DNA from 2 places in the Nitratireductor basaltis genome. Region 1 is predicted to be linked to the other one. Evidence: riboswitches for the same ligand, from Rfam matches in the RefSeq annotation. Region 1 holds a riboswitch; the other holds the start of a gene.
What was found. A riboswitch is a leader RNA that binds a small molecule or an ion and turns the genes downstream of it on or off. The one in region 1 is predicted to bind S-adenosylmethionine.
Positions count from the first base shown of each region.

Region 2: it holds a riboswitch for S-adenosylmethionine, as region 1 does, so the genes downstream of both, EL18_RS10980 (O-succinylhomoserine sulfhydrylase) here and metX (homoserine O-acetyltransferase MetX) in region 1, are expected to answer to the same signal.

Region 1 covers NZ_JMQM01000002.1:636,913-644,483, reverse strand. The annotation lists gene yddG (aromatic amino acid exporter YddG) at 1-267, shown strand, start outside; gene gloB (hydroxyacylglutathione hydrolase) at 270-1,037, opposite strand; gene EL18_RS15495 (class I SAM-dependent methyltransferase) at 1,145-1,903, shown strand; gene EL18_RS15490 (NAD(P)H-dependent flavin oxidoreductase) at 1,907-3,022, shown strand; gene EL18_RS15485 (omptin family outer membrane protease) at 2,988-3,947, opposite strand; gene metW (methionine biosynthesis protein MetW) at 4,033-4,647, opposite strand; gene metX (homoserine O-acetyltransferase MetX) at 4,647-5,813, opposite strand; SAM riboswitch at 5,892-5,969, opposite strand; gene hisC (histidinol-phosphate transaminase) at 6,049-7,149, shown strand; gene EL18_RS15465 (prephenate/arogenate dehydrogenase family protein) at 7,154-7,571, shown strand, end outside.
Region 2 covers NZ_JMQM01000001.1:2,267,216-2,274,786, forward strand. The annotation lists gene apaG (Co2+/Mg2+ efflux protein ApaG) at 1-305, opposite strand, end outside; gene EL18_RS10975 (CDP-alcohol phosphatidyltransferase family protein) at 436-1,041, shown strand; gene EL18_RS10980 (O-succinylhomoserine sulfhydrylase) at 1,044-2,234, opposite strand; SAM riboswitch at 2,283-2,360, opposite strand; gene EL18_RS10985 (2'-deoxycytidine 5'-triphosphate deaminase) at 2,443-3,534, shown strand; gene EL18_RS10990 (ion transporter) at 3,531-4,319, opposite strand; tRNA gene EL18_RS10995 (tRNA-Gly) at 4,454-4,527, shown strand; gene EL18_RS11000 (TonB-dependent receptor domain-containing protein) at 4,723-6,657, shown strand; gene EL18_RS11005 (MipA/OmpV family protein) at 6,729-7,517, opposite strand.

The DNA of each region.
Region 1 (7,571 bases):
GAATGGCTGGCTGTGGCCGGCCTCGGTCTGCTGCCGGTTGGCGCGGCCTTCTACGCCTGGGATTTCGGCGTGAAGCACGGGAACATCCAGGTGCTGGGTGCAGCCAGCTATGCTGCCCCTCTGCTCTCCACCGTGGTACTAATCCTGGCCGGTCAGGCGGAAGCGACGGCCAATATCCTTGCCGCCTGCCTCCTGATTACCGGAGGCGCAGCACTGGCGGCCAAGAACATGATCCTGCGCCAGCGATCCGCCGCACCGGCGGAGTAGTTTCAGGCAACATCCTTGCGCTTGCGGATTTCGGCAAACACCTCCGCATCGCTCGCCCGTTCCATACCCAGATTGCGCCGGATGACCGGATCATGCCAGCGCATGAATGGGTTGGTCGCAAGCTCTTCCGCAATCGTGGTCGGAAGGGTGGGCCTGCCTTCCTCACGCAACCTCTTGATCTTCTCGGCACGCTCCTTGAGAGCCGAGTTCGTCGGGTCGACTGTCAGCGCAAAGCGGGCATTGGCCTGCGTGTATTCATGCCCGCAATAGATTTGCGTCTCCAGCGGCAACGCCGCCAGCTTCTTCAGCGATTCCAACATGACCGGCGGCTTGCATTCGAAGAGCCGACCGCAGCCAAGGGCGAACAACGTGTCTGCTGTGAAGGCGATATTCGCCCCGGCGAAATGATAGGAAACATGTCCGGCCGTATGCCCCGGCGTCTCGATGACGCGCGCCCTGGCCGCCCCGATCTCGACAACATCGCCCTCGCGAACAGCTTCGTCGATCCCCGGGATCCGATCAGCTTCGGCGGCAGGGCCTATGATCTTCAGTCCGAAGCGCTCCTTCAGCGCCAGATTGGCTTCCACGTGATCGGGATGGTGATGCGTGGTGAGAATGAAGCTTGGACGCCAGCCGGTGCGGCCAATCATTTCAAGAATGGCCGTTTCCTCGGGCGCATCGATCAGCGCCACCGTACCCGTTTCGCTGTCGCGCAACAGAACCCCGAAATTGTCGCTCCGGCACATGAACTGTTCGATCTGAAGCGTCATCATTCCCCTCCATCTGGTCGCCGCGCACGATAGGACGGGCGTGGCCACTTGTCATCTCGGACAGGTAATTCTTGCGCCCGAACGAGGGTGAACATACCGTCGCTGCCATGAATTCGGATATCGTTGATCTCAAGGCATTTTATTCCTCCGTCCTGGGTAGGCTTACAGAGCGGTCCATCGCCATGGCGCTGACAAGCCTGTGGTCGCGCCTGCCCGATGAAAGGCTGGTGGGGCTTGGGTATGCCCTGCCGTGGTTGGAACGCTTCGGGCAGGATGCCGAGCGCTGCTTTGCCTTCATGCCAGCCCGGCAGGGAGCGGTTCGCTGGCCAACACAAACGCCTTCTGCAACCGCACTGGTCTTTGAGGAAGAGTTGCCTTTGAGCGATTCCTCAATAGATCGCATGCTGCTTGTGCACACGCTGGAGCACATGGAAAATCCGGGACAGGCCTTGAGCGAGATCTGGCGGGTGCTTGCGCCGGGCGGGAAGCTGATCCTTGTCGTTCCGAACCGACGCGGCATGTGGGCGCGCTTCGAACATACGCCCTTCGGCACGGGCAGGCCCTATTCCCGCACGCAGCTCACCAATATTCTGCGCGAAGCCAACTTCACGCCAACGAAATGGGCAGACGCGCTGCATTTCCCTCCTTCGCAGAAACGCTGGATCATGCGCCTGCACCGCTGGATGGAGCAGGCGGGACGGCGCTTCTGGCCCTTGTTCGCAGGTGTGCTCGTGGTGGAAGCTGAAAAGCGCCTCTACCAGGGCATAAGGGTCGCCAATCGCCAGAAGCGCAAGGTTCTGGTGCCGGTGCTCTCACCGCAGGGTGCGACCATGGCGGGCGCGAAGCGCGAGCCGATCAGGGAGTAATCCATGTGGCATGACACACGCATCACCGGGATGTTGGGCATAAAAAAGCCGCTGCTGCTTGCACCCATGGCAGGATCAGGAGGCAGCGCGCTTGCCATTGCGGTGATGAAAGCAGGTGGCCTCGGCGCCCTTCCCTGCGCCATGCTCTCGCCCGACCAGATAAGGCAGGAGGTTTCGACCATCCGAAATGCGGTGGATGGACCGCTGAACCTGAATTTCTTCTGTCATGTCGAGCCTGAAGCGGACCCGGCGCGGGAGAAGAGCTGGCTGGAGAAATTGTCCCCCTACTATCACGAACTGGGCATCGCCCCGCCGAGCGCGATCTCCGGTGCCGGTCGCAATCCCTTTAATGAAGAGGCCTGCGCCCTGGTGGAAGAACTCAGGCCGGAGGTGGTAAGCTTTCATTTCGGCCTTCCGGTCCCGGACCTGCTTGAACGTGTTTTTGTCACGGGAGCCAAGGTCATTGCTTCCGCGACCACGGTGGCTGAAGCACGAGAGCTGGAAGCGCATGGCTGTGATGCCATTATCGCTCAAGGCGTGGAGGCTGGCGGTCATCGTGGCATTTTTCTGGAAAGCGATATCGCTTCCCAGCCGACCACTATGGCGCTTGTCCCTCAGATCGTTGACGCCGTTTCCGTGCCGATCATCGCTGCTGGAGGCATCGGTGATGCCCGTGCAGTGGCGGCGACCTTCGCCCTGGGCGCATCTGCGGTTCAACTGGGCACTGCCTTCCTCCGCTCGCCCGAAGCGCTGACCACCAAGATCCACCGCCGCGCTCTGGCCGAAGCGAAAGAAGATGAAACGGTACTGACCAACATCTTCACCGGCCGCCCGGCACGTGGCATCGCCAACAGGGCAATTGCCGAACTCGGTCCGCTTGCACCCGATGCTCCCGCATTTCCCCGTGCAACAGGTGCGCTCACGCCGCTGCGAAAGGCTGCGGAAGACCGGGATTCGGGCGATTTCTCGCCGCTATGGGCCGGTCAGGCGGTGGCCTTCGCAAGGGAAGCGCCGGCCGAGGAAATTGCAGGGAATCTGATGAAAGAAGCCGCGCAGCTGGCACGGCCCTCACTGTTGGGGCGCATCAGAAGCGCAAGCTCAGCCCGCCTGAAATCGTGAATGCTTCAAGTTCGGCACCAGCGCCATCGGCATCGCTGTCGGTGACCAGTCCGTCATCGATATTGCTGAGCACGACATCTCCGACATCGTGAAAATAGCGGTCGTATGACGCGGCCAGGAAGATGCTTGTCATCGGAGCCACCGCGTATTCGGCGCGTCCTGAGAGACTGACGAATGGCAGGGCGTTGAACTCGTCATCGAAGCGGGTGTTGGTCTGCCAGTGCCAGTCGTGGTCCTGTGCGTTGATCGTGACGCCGCCGCGGGCCTGCGCCGTCAGGGTAAGATCACTGATGCGGGTTTGCGCACGCGCGCCGATAAAGACACCGGGAAGCTTCTGCCGATAGGAGATGGCGCGCTGGCCTTCTGGCTCGGTGCCGGTTTCGTTCCGGTATCCGCCATTCTCGCTATAGACATAAGAGCCGCCATAGGACGCCCATTTCACATCCGTATATTTGAATCCGGCATGGAGGTTGATGCTTGAGGTGACCAGCGAGAAATTGCGGCCGAGCGCAATATCACCGGAGAAATAGTGCTCCAGATCTGTATTCGGATGCTCCGAGCGGTCCGACCAATCTTCGAAGGCAAAGCTGGGGGCGGTGTCCAACCAGTCATAGTCGACCATGTGGCTGTCGCCACTGAACCCGACGACTAGATTTGAGAGGATACCCCAATTGTTGCCAAGGTGGATCTCAGCCGCAGCAGTCACGACCGGAATGTCTGACTCCCAGAAGAGCTGACTGATCCGGTTGCCCGAATCGTCATAGACGAACTCTTCCGCACTCAGTGACGCATAACCCACGCCGCCAAGCAGGCGGATTCGCTCTGGTACGATCAGGTCCGGATTACCAACGGCCTCCAGGTCTGCTGCCTGCAGAGGCATGGTCGAAAGAACGGATGCAAAAACCGCCAAACACAACTTCTTCATGAAACCACCCCATAGAAACCCTGACCGTTCTTACAGAACCGCTCGTTAAAAAAAGCAACAGGAATTACAGCCGGTGATTGAAATTTCAGCGTTTCAGAAGAAACACGGCCTGCTGACCGAAGAAGTTCCAGAACCACCAGGGCATGGACAGACCGATCTTCTGGCCGGTCGCATCAAGTGCCGTGGCGCTTTCGACGGTTGCGCCGAGTTCGTCCGAAAGTTCCACGAAATCACGGATCGTACAGAAGTGGATGTTCGGCGTGTCATACCATGAATAGGGAAGATCCTTGGTAACCGGCATCCGCCCCTTCATGAGCAGTGACAGGCGCACGCGCCAATGCCCGAAATTCGGGAAGGAAACGATGGCGCGGTTGCCAATCCGCAAGAGCTCGTCCAGCACCTTCTTGGGATTGTGGGTGGCCTGCAGCGTCTGCGACAACACCACATAGTCGAAGCCCTTGTCGGGATAGAACCCCAGGTCACGGTCTGCATCACCCTGAATGACAGAAAGGCCACGAGCCACGCATTCATTGACACCGCGCTGGGAAAGCTCGACCCCGCGCCCGTCCACGCCTTTCTGTACTTCAAGCAGTTCGAGAAGCGATCCGTCGCCCGACCCGACATCAAGAACCTTCGACCTCGGTTCGATCAGATCCGCAATGACCTGCAAATCCACGCGCTGTGCATTGTTCACACTCATCAGATCAGCCCCGCATTGCGCGCCGCGGCCTTGAGAAAGCCGTCTATGGCAGCATGAAATTCCGGTTCGTCCAGAAGAAAGGCGTCATGGCCGCGATCGGTCTCGATTTCCACGAACGAGACGGAAGCGCCGGCAGCGTTGAGCGCATGAACCACCATGCGGCTCTCCTCGGTCGGAAACAGCCAGTCGCTGGTGAACGATACCACGCAAAAGCGGGTCTTCGTGCCCTTGAAGGCTCTCGACAGAAGCCCCCCATGCTCGCTCGCGAGATCGAAATAATCCATTGCCCGCGTCAGGTAGAGATAGGAATTGGCGTCGAAGCGATCGACGAAGGTGATGCCTTGGTGCCGCAGATAGCTTTCGATCTGGAAATCGGCGTCAAATCCGAAGGTCGGCTGGTCGCGATCCTGCAGATTGCGACCGAACTTGCGGTGCAGCGCCGGTTCGGAGAGATAAGTGATATGCGCGGCCATGCGCGCGACAGCGAGCCCCTTCCCCGGATGGCGCCCATCCTTCAGATAGGCACCGCCGCGCCAGTCCGGGTCGGCCATAACGGCCTGGCGCCCGACTTCGTGAAAGGCGATGTTCTGTGCCGTATGCCGCGCGCCGGTCGCGATGGGCACCGCCGTATTCACCCGTTCAGGATAGCTCGCCGCCCATTCCAGAACCTGCATTCCGCCCATGGAGCCGCCAACGACGGAAAACAACCGTTCTATGCCCAGATACTCGACCAGCATCGCCTGCGCACGCACCATGTCCTTGATGGTGATGACCGGCAGGCCGAGACCATAGGCCTGGCCCGTCTCTTCATTGGCGGAAGCCGGTCCGGTAGAACCAAGACAGCTTCCGATAACGTTGGAGCATATGACGAAGAAGCGATCCGTATCGATTACCTTGCCCGGTCCCACCAGCGCTTCCCACCAGCCAGGCTTGCCTGTGACTGGATGCTGGTTGGCAACGTGCTGGTCACCGGTCAGCGCATGACAGATCAGTATGGCATTGCTCTTGTCCGCATTCAGTTCGCCATAGGTCTGATAGGCGACCTGGAAGGGCGACAGCGTTACACCGGCAGCAAGCTGCAACGGCTTGTCCGACCCGAAACGCACCACCTTGCTTGAGGGGTTGTTCGCCTCGTCCCGCGCTTTAGCGACCCGCGACTTTGCCATTACACGCTCCTTCGACCATCCGTGCGCCACAGGCGCAGGCACAAAAAAACCGGCCCATGCCAATATCGCAAAGCCGGTCAGGAACGCTGCACGGCCTTTTAGCGACTTGTTTAACGTGGCTGCAAGCCGACCGGCCAAATCACCACGAGATGGGCCTGCTTTTAAGCTCCAAGCCCCTTTGCGTCAACGCTGGTGATGGGGTAAGTGAGGCGGCTTCAATCCGTGGGAACTTCCTATGAGCTCTTCCGACCGCCCCCAGCCGAAACCCGGCGTAATGGAAATTTCTGCCTATGTGCCCGGCCGCGAAACGGCCGAAGGCGTTGCAAAGGTACACAAGCTGTCGTCCAACGAGACCCCGCTTGGCCCTTCGCCCAAGGCCATAGAAGCCATGCAGGCGGTTACGAACCATCTGGAACTCTATCCCGACGGCGCAGCCAACGCGCTTCGTGATGCGATTGCGGAAATCCACGGGCTGAACCCTGCCAATATTCTCTGCTCGAACGGTTCCGACGAATTGCTCGGTCTGCTCGCTCATGTCTATCTGGGCGCAGGCGATGAGGCGATCTTCACCGAGCACGGCTTCCTCGTCTATCGCATCCAGACGCTGGCCAACGGCGCGACCCCGATTGTTGTCAAGGAAAAGGATGCGCGCGCCGATGTCGATGCCATCCTGGCCGCTGTCACCGAGCGCACGAAGATTGTCTTCCTCGCCAACCCCAACAATCCGACCGGCACCTATCTGCCGGTGGACGAGGTCCGTCGCCTGCAGACCGGCCTGCCGCCCCATGTTCTGCTGGTGATAGACGCAGCCTATGCCGAATATGTGCGCCGCAACGACTATGAGGCCGGTGTGGAGCTTGTCTCCTCCTGCCAGAACGTCGTCATGACGCGCACCTTCTCGAAGATCTACGGGCTCGCTGCCCTGCGCATTGGCTGGATGTATGGTCCTGCACATGTGGTGGACGCGATCAATCGCGTGCGTGGCCCATTCAACGTAAACGCAATGGCAATCGCGGCAGGTGCTGCGGCCATCCGCGACCGCGAATATCTGGCAAAGGCGGTGGCGTTCAACGACGAATGGCTGAACTGGCTGACGAAGGAATTCGAACAGATCGGACTTGAAGTCACCCCGAGCGTCGGCAACTTCCTGCTGATCCATTTCCCCGAAACCGACGGTAAGGGTGCTGCCGCGGCTGACGCATTTCTCGCCTCGCGGGGTTTCGTCCTGCGTCGCGTCACCGCCTATGGTTTCCCCAATGCCTTGCGCATGAGCGTGGGAACGGAAGAAGCCAATCGCGGCGTGGTCGCTGCCCTGAGGGAATTCATGAATGGCTGAGGCCATGACAGCACCGCTCTTCGAGAAAGTTGCACTGATCGGCATCGGCCTGATCGGGTCATCGCTCGCACGGGTCATTCGCCGCGAAAATCTGGCGAACGAGATTATCGTCTCGACCCGCAGCGCCGAGACGCTGAAACGCGCCGAAGCACTGGATCTGGGCGACGCCTATTTCCAGGATGCCGCCCAGGCGGTCGAAGGTGCCGATCTTGTGGTCGTCAGCGTCCCCGTCGGCGCGTCCGGGACCGTCGCCAAGGCCATTGCGGGATCGCTGAAGCCCGGGGCGATCGTGACAGATGTTGGCTCCACCAAAGGCTCCGTCATCTCCCAGATGCAGCCCGAACTGCCGGACCACGTTCACTTCATTCCCGGCCACCCGATTGCCGGTACCGAACATTCCGGCCCTGATGCGGGCTTCGCTG
Region 2 (7,571 bases), on a different contig from region 1:
GTATAACGCCCGAGCATGATACCTGAATCCACGCTCAAGGGGCATCCGGAGGTGTATTCGTAGGAGTCACCGGCCTTGAGGACAGGCTTCTCCCCCACCACGCCCTCGCCTTCGACTTCCTGCACGCGGCCAAGCCCGTCCGTGATGTGCCAGTAGCGAGCAAGAAGCTGTACCGTTGTCTCACCGTGATTGATGATACAGATATGGTAGGCCCATACGAACCGGCTATCCTCCGGATCGGACTGGTCGGGCAGAAAAAAGGGGCGCACCCGCACCTCTATCCCCCGCGTGATCGCTTTGTACATCCAACGCACTCTTCTGACCGGCTCAAGGCGGGCATGTCCACCACATCACATATGCTGACGCCTTTGTGACCCTCACAGCTGAGCCAATCGGTTATAGATCGACAATGTTCCATATGTTCAGGCGCTACAGATGATCGATGGCATCGCCAGACGCGGGCTGGACCCATTGCTGCAGGCTACGGCTTCCCTGCTGGCGCGCGCTCGTGTCTCTGCCAATGTCATTACATGGATTGCCTTTGGCACAGGTCTGGCAGCGGCCGCGGCAATCATCTCCGGCTATTTTATCACAGCTTTTCTTCTCATTCTCCTCAGCCGATTGGGTGATGGGCTGGATGGAGCGGTGGCGCGCATCAACGGGAAGACGGATCTCGGCGGCTATCTGGATATCGTGCTGGATTTTGTCTTCTACGGTGCCATACCGCTCGCCTTCATCCTGCACGACCCGGCAGCCAATGCCGTGCCGGGTGCGGTGCTGCTCTTTGCCTTCTATGCCAATGGCGCGAGCTTCCTTGCCTTTTCCATCATGGCGGAAAAGCGCAAGATGAGTGGTGAGGCGCGTGGCGAGAAAAGCTTCTTCTTCACCACAGGGCTGGCAGAAGCAGGCGAAACGCTGATCGCCTTCAGCCTCGCCTGCTTCATGCCGCAATGGTTTGCGGTGATTGCCTATATCTTCGCGGCGATGACCATCTACACGACCATATCGCGCATCGCCCTCGCCATGCGCGACCTGCGCTGAAGTCAGGCGGCGTCGAGCGCCTGGGCGATGTCGCGGACCAAGTCGTCGCTGTCTTCCAGCCCCATGGACAGGCGTAGCGTGCCGGCACCGATACCGGCTTCTGCCTGAGCTTCGGGCGACAGGTTCTTGTGCGTCGTGGTCGCGGGATGCGTCACGAGGCTTTTGGCATCGCCCAGATTGTTCGAAATGGCGATGATGGACAGCGCGTTCTCGAAGGCGAATGCAGCGTCCTTGCCGCCCTTCAGATCGAAGCAGACAAGTGTAGAACCACCCTTCATCTGCCGCGCAATGATATCGGCCTGCGGGTGGTCCTTGCGGCCTGGATAGACGACGCGCGAAACCTTCTCATGCTCGGCGAGGAAATCGGCAACCTTGCCTGCGGTTTCCGTCTGCTGGCGCACGCGCAGCGGCAGTGTCTCCAGCCCCTTCAGCAGCGTCCAGGCGTTGAAGGGCGAGAGGCTCGGGCCGGTATGACGGAAATAGTCGTGCAGGTTCTCATCGATCCATTGCTTGTCGGACAGCACGATGCCGCCCAGACAGCGCCCCTGCCCGTCAATATGCTTGGTCGCGGAATAGACAACCACATGCGCGCCCAGTTCCAGCGGCTTCTGCTGCAGGGGCGTGGCGAAGACATTGTCGACGACAAGCCGGGCACCGATACTGTCGGCAAGCGTGGCGATGGCCGCGATGTCGCAGACCTCGAGCGTCGGATTTGTGGGGCTCTCGAGAAAGAAGAGCTTGGTGTTGGGACGAACGGCATCTTCCCAGGCCTCCATGTCCTTGCCATCCACCAATGTGATCTCAATGCCGTAGCGCGGCATCAGCGTTTCCACCACCCACCGGCAGGAACCGAAGAGGGCTCGCGCCGAGACGACATGATCGCCGGCCTTGAGCGAGCACAGCAATGCAGCCGAGACCGCTGCCATGCCGGAAGCCATGGAGCGCGCATCTTCCGCGCCTTCCAGCGCACACATGCGCTTCTCGAACATGTCGACGGTCGGGTTGGCATAGCGCGAATAGATGAAGCCGGGCTCCTCGCCCTTGAACCGCGCTTCGGCAGCTTCCGCGCTTTCATAGATGAAGCCTTGCGTCAGATAGAGGGCTTCCGACGTCTCGCCGAATTGCGAGCGCTGTGTGCCGCCATGAACCAGTGCGGTCTGCGGCTTCCATTCATTGGAGAAATCGTTTGTCATCTTTTCTGCCCATACAAAAACCGGCTGCGAAGGCGCACGCCGGTTTGAAAGTCATCGGGCGCGGCCTTTTAGCGACTTCTTTTACGTGGCTGCAAGCCGACCGGCCAAATCACCACGGGATAAGGTGTCTTTAGAGGCCTCAGCGTCTTGCGTCAATTGTCCGTCTCGGTAAACGTCTCCGGTCAGTATTGACCCGAGGGGACCTGGCTTGAGCGTTACCGGCATCCTGCCCGACCGAGAGATTTCCGGCCTGTTCGATGCCGGCCGACTGGCTTCCGCCCGTCCGCTCGACCCCGACCAGATCCAGCCGGCAAGCCTCGATCTGCGCCTTGGCGAAACCGCTTACCGGGTGCGCGCAAGCTTTCTGCCCGGTCCCGGCTCCCTCGTTTCCGAAAAGCTCGACCGGCTGACACTCCACGAATTCTCTCTGGCAGAAGGTGCGGTTCTGGAAACGGGCTGCGTCTATATCGTGCCGCTGATGGAGAGCCTGGCGCTTCCGGCGGATGTTTCGGCTTCAGCCAATCCGAAAAGCTCCACGGGGCGCCTCGACATCTTCACGCGCGTTCTCACGGACAATGGCGTCGAGTTCGACAAGATCGCGGCGGGCTATGAAGGTCCGCTTTACCTGGAGGTCAGCCCGCGCACCTTCCCGATCCTGGCGCGCGCAGGCTCCCGTCTTTCACAGATCCGCTTCCGCCGCGGCCATTCGCTGCTGGACGAGACCGCGCTTTCGGTTCTTCACGAAGCGCAGACGCTTGTGGCCTCCGATGAGCCGAACATTTCCAATGGCGGCATTGCGCTTTCGATTGATCTCGCCGGTGGCGAAAACGGCCTCGTCGGCTACCGCGCCAAGCACCATACGGGCTTGGTCGATGTCGACCGCAAAGGCGCGTTCAAGGTCTCGGATTTCTGGGAGCCGCTTTACAATCACGGTGCGGCGGAACTGGTGCTCGACCCGGACGAGTTCTACATCCTCGTCTCACGCGAGGCGGTGCATGTACCGCCGGCCTATGCGGCCGAGATGACGCCCTTCGACCCGCTGGTGGGCGAATTCCGTGTGCACTATGCCGGTTTCTTCGATCCCGGCTTCGGACATACCGCTGCCGGTGGAACGGGCAGCCGTGCGGTCCTGGAAGTGCGCAGCCACGAGGTGCCCTTCATCCTCGATCACGGGCAGATTGTCGGGCGTCTCGTATATGAAAAGATGGCGGCCAAGCCTGACGCGCTTTACGGCGCGGACCTGAAGTCGAACTATCAGGGTCAGGCGCTGAAGCTCTCCAAGCACTTCACCGCAAGCTAGTTCCGCTCGTCCACGCGCAGCGCCTTCACCTCTTCGCGAAGCGCCCTGATTTCGGTCAGGATCAGCTCCTGCTCATGCTGCAGAGCCGAGCGCTCCGCCGTGGCCGCCGCATCATGCTCCTCCTGCATCGCCGACACGATGATACCGATGAAGAGATTGAGCACCGTGAAGGTGGTGCAGACAATGAAGGGAATGAAGAACAGCCACGCCCAGGGGAAGACCTCCATCACCGGGCGCACGATGCCCATGGACCAGCTTTCCAGCGTCATGATCTGGAACAGCGAATAGCCGGAGCGTCCGATAGTACCGAACCAATCGGGGAAGGATGGCCCGAACATCTTTGTCGCCATTACCGCAAAGACATAATAGACCAGCGACAGAAGCAGCATGATTGAACCCATGCCGGGCAGAGCCGCCACGAGGCCGCCGACCACGCGCTTGAGCGAGGGCACCATGCTGACAAGCCGCAGCACGCGCAGAATGCGCAGCGCGCGCAGCACCGAGAAATTCGCCGTGGCAGGCACAAGCGCGATCCCCACGACCAACAAATCGAAAATGCGCCAGGGATCGTTGAAGAAACGGCCGCGATAGACAAAAATCTTCGCGGCAAGTTCGGCGACGAAGATGGCGAGAATGACCTTGTCGATCACCATCAGGAGCGGCCCGAACGCTTCCATCGCCCGCTGCGATGTCTCAAGCCCCAACGTGATCGCATTCACGATGATCAGCGCGGTGATCGCGGTTTCGAACTTGCGGGATTCCAGAAGCGTCTTCAGCGATTGCACGAGAACAAGGCCCTTCGTCTTGATGTCGAGCGCACAGTTGATGTCTCATGCGCGCTTCGTCAAGAAGCAGCCGCGGCCAAATGATTTGCCGCTTGACAGAAAGCCCACCTCTACGACAAATCATGAGCCTCGAGGCGGGTGTAGCTCAATGGTAGAGCAGCAGCTTCCCAAGCTGACGACGAGGGTTCGATTCCCTTCACCCGCTCCAGATTCCACCTCCCCCACCCGACATTTCCGAACGTCAAACCCGAGGTAACAAGCCGCATCGTATCGCGGCTGTGTATATGATCGGGCACGTTCAAGCTGGCCGAGCCATAAAACTTGATTCTTTTTGTCAGGTATGATTTTTCTCCCCTCGCCAGCACGCTCCTGCTGGTTCTTCAGGGCATGAGGGGACATTATCTTGCGTAAGATTTTCTGGCTGCTTGCAGCCCAAACGAGTTTCATTTCCATCAGCGCCTATGCACAGGATGCCGGCACCACGCAGCTCAACCGCATCGTGATCGAAGCGCCAACTGAGGCCAGTGTTGCAGTTGGCGAGGAAGACCTGCAGCGGATCAACCCGGAAGATGTACAGGATCTGTTTGCCTCAGAACCTTCCATTTCCGTCGGCAGCTCCCTGCCGATCTCCCAGAAGATCTACGTTCAAGGTGTGGAAGAGAACAATCTTGCCGTCTCCATCGACGGATCGCGCCAGAACAACAAGATCTTCCATCACAATGCCACGACGCTCATCGACCCCGCACTGCTGAAAGCTGTCAGCATCGAGCCGGGCGTTGCGCCTGCCGATGCCGGTCCCGGTGCGTTGGCTGGTTCAATGGCCTTCGAGACCATGGATGCGCGTGATCTGCTCGCAGAGGGCCGCGTTATCGGCGGGTTCCTGAAGAGCGAGTTCGACAGCAATGGCAGTGTCTTCACCAATAGTGGTGCAGCCTATGGCGTCTCGCAGGGCTTCGAGTGGCTCGGCTTCCTGAAATATGCCGATGGCGATCTGCGTGAAGATGGCGACGGCGTTGATATTCTTGGCTCCGAGACCGGCCTTCTGAGCGGTCTGGGCAAGGTAGCCTATGAAGCCCCCTCCGGCGACCGCTTCGAGCTTTCCTATGAGCATGTCGTGGACGACAATGTGCGCCCCTACCGCGCCAATATCGGCCAGATCACCGCGGGGCGGCCCGTTCCGCTGACGCGCAACTACGATCTGGCACGCAGCAATGTCGTGTTCACCTACACGGATGAGACGCCGGAAGGCTGGTGGGACCCGAAATTCCAAATCGGTTACAGCATGACCGACCTTGTCGTTGCCGAAGACGACAGTTTCAGCGATGCATCGACTGGCAGCTTCAACGGTCGCCTGGAGAACCGCTTTGCAGTCGACAACGGCTCGATCACGGCCGGTTTTGATTTCTATCATGACATAGCGGACTACAGCTATTCGGGCACGGCAACCTGGCCGGGCTATGACGTCACCGAGAACGCAACGAATATCGGCGCCTATACGCAGGCGAGCCTTTCGCTGACCGACCGCCTCGATGTTTCTCTCGGCGGTCGCACGGATTTTCAGGCTTTCGAAGGCGTCGATGGCGCGACGCATGACAATGCCGGTGTATCTGGAAACATCTCTGCAGACTATGCACTGACCGACTTCCTGACGGCCAGTGCGGGCGCGTCGCATGTCTGGGCCGGCATTCCGCTGGCCGAGAATTTCATCACCAATCCCGACTGGGTTTATGATGATGCGCTGCAGCCGGTAACAGCCGACAATGTCTTCGCCGGTCTCAGACTGGAGCATTCCGGCTTTTGGGCCGAGGGCAAGATCTTCCGCACCGAGATCGACAATGCGCGCATCGCCAGCTGGAGCTCCGCGACTGCGAGCCACGACCTCGTGTCGCAGGGCTATGAGCTGACCGCCGGTTATGGCTGGGACAGCGGCTTTGTCAGCCTTGGCTTTGCCGACATCCACACCGAGATCGATGGCAGTCCGGCGGAATCCTATACCGGCAACTACCTGACCATGCCGCTTGGCCGGAAGATCACGCTCGAAGCCGCACATACCTTCGTTGACTGGGGCCTCACGCTCGGTGCGGATGCGCAATTCGTGCTCGAATATGACGATACTGCCGGAGACCCTGCCCCGGTACTGCCCTCCTATGAGGTCGTGAATGTCTTCGCGGAATATGTGCCGGAATTCGCGCCCAATCTTTCGGTGCGCGGCGAGGTGAACAACCTCTTCAACGAAACCTATGCCAGCCGCGCGACCTATGGACAGGAATATGAAACGGTGAAGCCGCTTCTGGAGCCGGGCCGCTCCTTCAAGCTGGCGATAACCGGTCGCTTCTGATCCGGCACCCGGATGCAAAAAGGCCCGCGCTCATCACGCGGGCCTTTTTTTCATCTGCGATCCGTCTCAGATCAAAGCGAGAAGTCGAAGCGGTAAGTGGCCGATACGCCGACAGTGAACTGGTTCTTCGAGCCGCGTTCGTTCACGAGGCTGGAATCAGCTGCAGGGCCGACGAGCCGGGCATATTCGCCAAACAGGCTCGTCTTGACCTTCTCGGTCACGTCCCAGTTGATAGCGCCGCCGAGGCCCACGGAATGGAAGCCGCCGTCGGGATGATACTCGGAAAGGCCGGATGCGACGGATTCGCTGGCGTTCACACCATACCAGGCCTCATGATAATCCTGTGAGGCATAGGTAACGCGCGGACCGGCGGAGACCTGAATATTCGGCGTGATGTTCGTGAAGAAGTCGGCGCTGACATCGGCCACCACGCCATCATGGGAGCGGATGCCGTGGCGCACTTCGGCGCGCAGGCGCATCCAATCGGTCGGGTAGAACTCGGCAAAACCGCCAAGCTCGCCCCCGAAGCGCACCGGGTTCAGGCCCTCGATATCGGCTGCATCATCGCCGTCACGGCCGAACACGACCTTGCCTGCCACACCGGCACGGAAAGTGCCGGTATCGACGAGGCCAATGGAAATATTGTCGTTGCGCGAGGAGAAGCGCTTCGCCGTGCCCTGGCGGCCCAGAGAAACGATGGGCTGAACGCGCAGCATATATTCGTCATCGCCCTGATACTCGGGCAAAGTGAGCACGGCCGCCCCAAGCGTCAGGCTCCAATCGCCCGACCAGAACGGTTCGGCCATGGATGGGGTGGCAAACAGGGCTGCAGCCAAGGCTCCAGCGGAAATATACGTCATCTTCGACACGGTCGAACTCCTGAACTCATTCATGCTGAAATTCCCCCTGCAGGT